Regions from separate parts of the Peribacillus sp. YIM B13481 genome, predicted to be linked through region 2. Evidence: riboswitches for the same ligand, from Rfam matches in the RefSeq annotation. Region 2 holds a riboswitch; the other holds the start of a gene.
The links. Region 2 has a riboswitch for FMN ahead of ACFX4X_RS08890 (ECF transporter S component). Riboswitches for the same ligand answer to the same signal wherever they lie in the genome.
Positions count from the first base shown of each region.

Region 1: another riboswitch for FMN. It lies ahead of ribE (riboflavin synthase); the one in region 2 lies ahead of ACFX4X_RS08890 (ECF transporter S component).

Region 1 is NZ_JBHZPE010000025.1:60,315-64,749, forward strand. It holds gene ACFX4X_RS15165 (DMT family transporter) at 1-171, opposite strand, end outside; gene megL (methionine gamma-lyase) at 337-1,512, shown strand; gene ACFX4X_RS15175 (tryptophan-rich sensory protein) at 1,530-2,210, opposite strand; FMN riboswitch at 2,466-2,596, shown strand; gene ribE (riboflavin synthase) at 2,744-3,382, shown strand; partial or broken gene ribB (3,4-dihydroxy-2-butanone-4-phosphate synthase) at 3,401-4,039, shown strand; gene ribH (6,7-dimethyl-8-ribityllumazine synthase) at 4,118-4,435, shown strand, end outside.
Region 2 is NZ_JBHZPE010000010.1:87,193-91,627, forward strand. It holds gene serA (phosphoglycerate dehydrogenase) at 1-274, opposite strand, end outside; FMN riboswitch at 1,347-1,483, shown strand; gene ACFX4X_RS08890 (ECF transporter S component) at 1,650-2,231, shown strand; gene ACFX4X_RS08895 (ferredoxin) at 2,369-2,617, opposite strand; gene ACFX4X_RS08900 (YpbB family protein) at 2,908-3,972, shown strand; gene ACFX4X_RS08905 (RecQ family ATP-dependent DNA helicase) at 3,972-4,435, shown strand, end outside.

The DNA.
Region 1 (4,435 bases), on a different contig from region 2:
GCGTTTGATGAGCTTGACGACAATGGCCATGATGAAACCTGCTAGGATGAACCGAATCGCTGCAAGTAACATTGGGGAAGTATACGCTAAGCCAATTTTTCCTATAGCGAATGAAGAACCCATTAACGCAGTCGTTAAAATGACCAGAAAACCAAAAATGAATTTGTTCATCTTGTGCCCTCTCGAAGTCTTCAACTATAAATACCAGATTGTGAAATTATATCACACATACTAAATTATGGGTTTTTACAACAGGGATATCTATGCATGAAAACGCTTCCTTTATGTGGATTTTTGACATATGATATCAATAGACATAGGTTAGGAGGAGATGTTATGACAGGAAAGTATAAACAGTTTGAAACGGCAGTCATACATGAAGGATATGACTCGAAGAAGCATTTAGGAAGCTTGGCAACACCATTATTCCAAACCTCAACATTCACTTTTGAAACGGCCGAGCAAGGGGAACGGCGTTTTGCCGGTATAGAAGATGGATATATTTATTCACGCCTTGGAAATCCGACGGTACAAGTGCTGGAAGAAAAGATTGCCGCTTTGGAAGGCGGGGAAGCTGGCCTTGCTTTCGGATCAGGTATGGCTGCAGTTTCTGCGGTGCTTTTTGCCTTAACTAAAACGGATGACCACATCCTGTGTTCACAGGGTTTATATGGTTGTACTTTTGGCCTTCTGCAGTTAATGAAAAATAAATACCGCATCACTCATGATTTTTGTGAAATGGATACAGAAGAAAAGGTAAGGAAAATGATTCGGCCGGAAACGACTTGCATTTATGTAGAAACCCCGATCAATCCGACGATGAAAATGATTGACTTACAGATGGTGGTGAGAGTAGCGAAGGAATATAATGTGACGATTGTAGTCGATAATACGTTTTCGACACCCTACTTACAGAGACCCCTTGAATATGGGTGTGATATCGTCCTTCATAGTGCTACGAAATATCTTTGCGGACATGGGGATGTCGTTGCGGGCCTTGTCGTTGGTAAGAAGGACTTTATTAATCAGGTAGCTGGGACTACACAGAAGGATATCGGTGGAATCATTTCACCATTCGATGCCTGGTTACTATTGCGGGGGTTAAAGACCTTGCCTGTCAGGATGGACCGTCACTCAGCCAATGCAATGAACATCTTTCATGAACTTGTGAAACATCCAAAGGTGAAAAAGGTATATTATCCAGGTGATGAAGCTTCACCGGATCATTATATAATGCAAAAACAGATGAAACACGGAGGCGGCCTTATCTCTTTCGAATTGCATGGTACAAAACAGGATGCACAGGAATTCCTCAATAAATTGAAACTTATCAAAATTGCCGTCAGTCTAGGGGATGCCGAGACATTGATCCAGCATCCCGCTACCATGACGCATTCTGCCGTTCCTGAAGAATCGCGGGAACAAATGGGCATCAGTGACCAACTGGTCCGTCTCTCAGTTGGCCTTGAAGCTTGGCAGGACATCTGGCACGATCTTCAGCAAGCTTTTTAGACCACCAGATTTCCCTATCAGTTCTTCCGATTTTTAATGAAGGTCGTGATCGACACGATAAAAAGGAGAGCAGCCAGAATATAAGAAATGTCTGTGATTACCTGGTAGGGCGCACCATTTCGGATCCCGATGCCAATGAACGTCCAAACGAATACGAGAGGATAGCACCAATCCCGGTTTTTACCAGCAAAGACAAAGGCCAGGATTGTTGCTGCAATCAGCAAAACGATCGTCCAAGCTACACTGGAAATCCCAAAACCGTCCCATTCGATATAGGTAAGGTAATAAGAAATGTCGGCGATGGCTGCAACACTCACCCAGCCGGTATAAACGGAAAACGGAAATAGGTCGAAAGGAGTATGCTCCACTTTTTTAATGCTTGTATAACTGACCAATAATATAGCCAAAAGAGCAATGATAATGAATACGGATAACAAAAATCGTTCGTAATGCCAAGCCAAAAGCCAAGCGCCATTTAGGACACAGCTTAAAGCGAACCAAGGGAAGGATGCCTTATTGGCAGGGCTGTTTTGATGTTTACTTAAAAACTGCCTGAATACCCAGATGGCGAGCAGAAAATAGATTAAACCCCATATGGAAAATACATAACCGGCAGGAGTGAAGAGGACATCCAGTTTATCGGAAATCTCTCCAGATGTTCGGCCGTTCAAAGGCAGGAAATTGGCTAAAAAATTCATCGTGACGACGAATAGAAAGAAAAGCAAATTGTTGATGGCAATAAGCTTGGGCTTCCTCCTTGTTTGAATTGTAATCCCTATAACCTATTCCACCAATTAGGCCCGGTTAACCTTTTGGAGCACATCGAAGTTACTTGGAGTGGAATTTCATTTTTCCATAAAGTGAGGGAGTTCCTGTAACAAATGAACCATTTAAGTTTAGAAATTTTACATCCTCACTTTAAGGTGATAAAATATTCAAAGATTCATATTATTTTAGTCCTTCGGGGTCGGGTGAAAATCCCAACCGGCGGTGATGAAGAAATTCTAAGCCCGCGAGCCTGATAAAGGCAGGATTTGGTGAGATTCCAAAGCCGACAGTACAGTCTGGATGGGAGAAGGACGTGTGGAACCCAAGTGTATACGTACGCCTAATTTTTCAAAAAAGAAAATATTGGGCTTTTTAGGTATACAGTTTTTTTCACTCATTTCTCCTGCTAACTCCTTAGGTCATCCTAAGGGGTTTTTTTATATTTTATAAAAGGGGGAAAAATATGTTTACGGGAATCATCGAGGATATCGGTACCGTCCATTCCTTGAAAAAAGGGAAAAGCAGTATGGAGTTGTCGATCCGTTCTGAAAAAATCCTTGAAGATGTTCATCTGGGGGATAGTATTTCAGTCAACGGGGTCTGCTTAACGGTAACGTCCTTCACGAAAAGTTTGTTTACGGTCGACGTAATGCCGGAAACGGTCAAAGTTTCCTCGATCCGGACGTTAAAATTGGGATCACCTGTGAATCTCGAACGAGCCATGAGTGCACAGGGAAGGTTTGGCGGTCATTTTGTTTCAGGTCATATCGACGGGACCGGAACAATCATAAAAAAAGAACGAAAAGAAAATGCCGTATATTATGTAATCCAATTGGAAGAAGGGCTCAGTGCCTTTTGCATTCCAAAAGGCTCTGTAGCCATTGATGGAACGAGCCTGACGATATTTGGAATTGAACGAAACCTTTTGACTGTATCTCTGATTCCATTGACTCATCAGGACACCGTATTGGGACAAAAAGCGGCTGGCGATATCGTTAACATTGAAAACGACATGATAGGGAAATATATTATACATCAAATGAAAAATGGCGATTCAAAACCAGGACTGAATTTAGAGTTTTTGGCAGAGCACGGATTCTAATAAAAGGGCGGTGTAATGATGTTCCATACAATTGAAGAAGCGATCGAGGATTTGAGAGCTGGCAAGGTAGTAATCGTATCCGATGATGAAGACCGTGAAAACGAAGGGGATTTCGTCTTGTTGGCCGAAAAGGCTACGCCGGAAGCGATCAATTTCATGGCGACTCATGGACGAGGTTTGATATGTACAACCATTACAGAAGAACTGGCAGGGAAATTGAACCTGCATCCTATGGTAGGAGAAAATACCGATCATCATGGTACTGCCTTTACGGTTAGTGTCGATCATAAAAGCACTTCCACAGGAATAAGTGCTTTTGAACGGTCCTTGACCATTCTTGAGCTTCTTAAAGAAGATTCGGTTGCTGAAGATTTTCAACGGCCTGGTCACACTTTTCCGATAGTCGCTAAAGAAGGCGGCGTATTAAGGAGGGCAGGACATACGGAGGCTTCGGTGGATTTGGCAAAATTATGCGGTGCCGCTCCAGCTGGTGTCATATGTGAAATCATGAATGATGATGGATCGATGGCACGCGTATCCGATTTAGAAGTCATCGCTGGGAAATTCAACCTGAAGTTCATTACGATAGCCGATTTGATTCGGTATCTTGAACAAAGTGATACAATCGGGAAACAGGCACTTGAACTGAACATCCCGAATGCTTGAAGGATTTTTAGCGAAATTAATCTTTAAATGAAAAAAATGATATTTTTTTAAAATTAGGAGGAATTGGACATGGGGAAAGTTATTGAAGCACAATTAATAGGATCAGGATTGAAAGTCGGAATCGTGGTAGGAAGATTTAATGAGTTTATCACAAGCAAGCTTTTAGGAGGGGCATTGGATGGCCTTAAGCGTCATGGCGTTGATGAAAATGATGTTGACATCGCGTGGGTGCCGGGTGCTTTCGAACTTCCGTTAATTGCGAAGAAACTTGTGAATACGGGTAAATACGATGCGGTTATCGGACTTGGAACGGTAATCAGGGGTGCCACTTCACATTATGATTATGTCTGCAATGAAGCAGCTAAAGGCATGGCTTCCGTTTCCTTG
Region 2 (4,435 bases):
GTGCATTAACCACGACAATCCCGCGTTTTGTCGCTGCGGGGATGTCTATGTTATCGACGCCGACACCAGCGCGTGCTATGATTTTCAACTGCGGCATACGGTTCATTAAATCTTCCGTTACCTTCGTTGCACTTCTTACAAGTATTGCATCAATCCGATCAAGTTCATTTGCCGCTTCCTCTACTGTCTTCTGAATAAGAAGAATATGGGATGCCTCTGATAGCGGTCCGAGTCCTTCTGGTTTGATGGCATCTGCCACTAAAATCCGATACATGCTAAACACCTTCCTAAGGGAGAGTAATTATCTTAAATTTCAGTTAATTTTACAATTGAAATGGTAATTATGTCAATTTGACTTAAATGGATGTAAGCGCTTAAAACAATAATTATCATCCTGATCGTGTGTGGAAGGCCGCCATAATAATGGCTTCCTCATCGATTGCTTAAAAAAGAAAAATTATTTACATTATTCCGAATCATCATTTTGTATATCCAATTATTGTTTTAAACCTTTTAATCTATAAATGGACATTCACCATGACCATAGATATTCATCCTAACTGTATTTAACAGAGAAAAAATACTTTTCGGTCCTTCCTTATCTTCTCGAGTAGACAAGTACTATGACCTCTGCTCTTCTGACGATTCAGCTGAATACTAAAGAATCCTTTTTTCCTGTTGGATAAAAGCTCAAAACCAAGCTCTGGTAAGCCCAAAGTGGATTACTGGACCAAAGATAAAGTAAGTAAATCTTAGCGGATTTGAGTACCGTAAAAAGCTGATCTTCATATTGGCTTCGAATGCGGCAAGGTGAACTCATGGCATTGCGTAAGAGAAATGTAAGATCTTTGGTCCCACTAATCAATTGGCGGCCAGACAGGAAGTATAGCGATTTATAATGCGGATCAACAGGATAAACAGAAAAAACTTCTGGAGCGATTAAAACGCGTTGTCAGCCGTTTGCCTAAAAGAAAAGGCCTCTGATCAAAGAAAGATACATGCAGGAGGAATCGGAAAATTTGACTGATTGCAACGTGTATTGTTTTAAATTCCAATTACCTATTGCTGAAAAAACATACTCTAAAATTCGTTGGATAAATTATCCTTAAATTAAAACCAAAGGTTAAAGGCGGAAATTTATTTCTTGCTTTTTTAAATTTGCATGATAAAATCAAATAAATTAAGTGGTGGAGAAACGGTAGGTTTTTGGTAGGAAACTTGGTTGGAAAAGCGGGTTTTCAAAGGGGATTAGTGGAAACACATTAAATCGCCTATAAGAATAAACTGCTGATACAAAGCTACTTAACGCACCTTTCGGAAACGAAAGGAAACTAAAAATTTTATAGGTCTATCTTCGGGGCGGGGTGCAATTCCCCACCGGCGGTGATGAAGGAAGTTCTCCTTCTAAGCCCGCGAGCCTTACGGGGCAGGATTTGGTGTGATTCCAAAGCCGACAGTATAGTCTGGATGGGAGAAGATGGAGGTTCCTGAGTGCGTTTCAACAGTCATTTGCTGATACGTTTGTTTGATGTAACCTTTAATTTATCCCTTTAATTCTATTGGAATTAAAGGTTTTTTTATTGAGCATCGACATCATTAAGGAACACTAACCTCTTTTCAGGTAGATCGGAAAAGAAGGAGAGAGAACTATGAAAAAGAATAAAGTGAAAAAAACGGTCACGCTGGCAATGATGGGAAGCATTTCTTATTTATTGATGCTTTTGAATTTTCCGTTTCCAGGATTTCCACCTTTTCTGAATGTTGATTTTAGCGACATACCAGCATTGATGGCGGCATTGATTTTTGGTCCTATGGCAGGAATTCTAGTTGAATTCCTTAAAAACCTATTGGATTTAGTCATGACAGGGACCTTGACAGCTGTACCTGTGGGGCATATTGCTAACTTTATAGCCGGAATACTGTTTGTCTTGCCAACTTATTATGTATTTCAGAAAATCAATTCAAAAAAAGGGATGACGTTCGCTTTACTTGCGGGAACAGTTTCCATGGCAGTATTTATGAGTGTTTTAAACTATTATGTCTTTTTACCGGCTTATACCTTCTTTATGGGATGGGATGCAATGTCGGCACCCGAATCAAGAAAGTTAATCACGACGGCAATCTTGCCTTTCAATGTAATTAAAGGCGTGCTTATAACATCTGTATTCATGTTGTTGTTCATTAAATTACAGGCATGGATCAATAAGCAAACATTATATAAAAATGCTTAATGGCATTTACGATAGAAACATAAAAACAACCGATATCCAAATTCGGTTGTTTTTTATGTCCGTTTAATTTGGCAGGGGAAGATGCAATGAAATTGTCCAAAAAAAAAGCCATTCTCGATTGAAAATGGCTTGTACCTTTATTCGAATTTTAGTGCATCCCCGTCAAATGCCTCATCAGCAACTTTAATAGAATCCGTTGGACATCCTTCAAATGCATCCATCATGTCATCTATAAGTACATCTGGAATTTCAACGATTCCCTCGTTATCGTCAAGGGTAACAAATGCAATCCCTTCGTCATCATAATCATATATATCTGGTGCTGCTGCTCCGCAAGCGCCACAAGCGATGCATGTTTCTTTATCCACAATAGTAAATTTAGCCATGAATATAACCCCTCCTAAGTTGATAGACAACTGATAATCTTTTTATTTCAGATTATTATCTCTTTCTTATTGTAAGACCGAATGCCAAACTTTTCAATAGAAATTGTATTGATAATAACTATCATGTAGCAGGATGTCAACGAAAATCATCGAAATAATTAACATGGCCCTTTCCATGATTCGTCATTTAGTCACATAATTTTCCTTGTATTCATCAATAATAACGGCGGTTTTTGCAGTTTTTTGTTACAATAGGTTTATTGGATAAATGAAACAAGGATGTGAGTCCCATGAATAATTATCTACAGGCAATCATTCTATATGCGATAAAAAAATTTCAAGGTGAACGTTCCATTTATGCTATATACCATATGCTTCAGGGGAAGAAGTCGTCACAAACAATCCAGGATGCCCATTTATTCGGGTTGACGAATATATTTGGGACAATACCACGATTTACCCGTCAGCAGTTAAATCAAAACATTGAACAGTTCCTTGACCATGAATACATAAATCTAACGGATAAATCAGATGCATTTGAAATTAGTATGCAAGGTGAGGGGATGTTAGTCGATTACTTCAATAATAATCCTTTTCCGAATTTTATAAATGGTTGGAAGTATCACAATATCACCCCGGTTTTCTGGGGAAGGTTAAACTTACTCATTCAAACCATATCCCATATTGTCCACAATGAAAGACGTTTTTATCCGATACAAAGAAATCCCAAAATCCAATTTTTCGTAAAGGAATTTTTACATGCCAATCGTCAGGACCGAGAGTTGATTGCGCAACATCTATATGAAGAACTGATATCCCTTTTAGAAAGTCAAAGTGATTTGAAACGAGATGTTTTCATTATGAAATTAACTGGGACAAACAGGATTGGGCTTACGTTTGAACAGATTGCAAAAAGGAAAGATCTAGAAGAAGAGTTTATCCGCTTTACTTTCCTTGACTCGTTGCATCAAATGCTTTCTGAAATGGAAACGGGAACGGATTACCCCCTTTTGTCAACGTTGATCTATGATTGGCAAAGGGGTGAAAATCCTCATTTGACACAATCTACACAAACTACTTTACGATACATCCAAGAAGGGAAAAACCTTGGGGAAATAGCTGAGGTCCGCCGATTGAAAGTCAACACCATTGAGGATCACCTAGTCGAAATTGTCCTATCGGATAAAAGTTTTCCGATTGCCGATTATGTGTCTCTCGACGATGAGAGGGAAATTGCAGCCGCTATTAATGAACTTGGTACGAAAAAGCTTAAGGCCATCAAGCAGATGGTCGATAATAAACAGATAAGCTTTTTCCAGATCAGGCTTGTACTTGCGAAAATAGGTGATGGATGATGAATATAGAACGTGTCCTAAAAGAAAAATTTGGATTTGATGAATTTCGTCCTGGACAAAAAGAAGTGATCGAATCATTGATGTCCGGACGTCATACATTAGCGATGCTACCTACCGGATCCGGTAAATCATTGTGTTATCAGCTGCCGGCTTACCTTTTAAATAAGACTGTCCTAATTGTCTCCCCATTATTATCATTAATGCAGGATCAGGCAGATCAGCTAAAGATGAGTGGCGAAAAAAGCGTATTGACCCTCAATTCTTTTTTGACGCTAAATCAAAAAAGGAAAGCTCTCGATCGTTTACATAGGTATCGTTTTATCTTTTTATCTCCTGAAATGCTAAGTCTTGAGAGTGTACTAAAATCCTTGAAATCGATAGAAATCGGTTTGTTCGTCATAGATGAAGCACACTGTATCTCACAATGGGGTTACGATTTCCGTCCGGATTATTTGAATTTAGG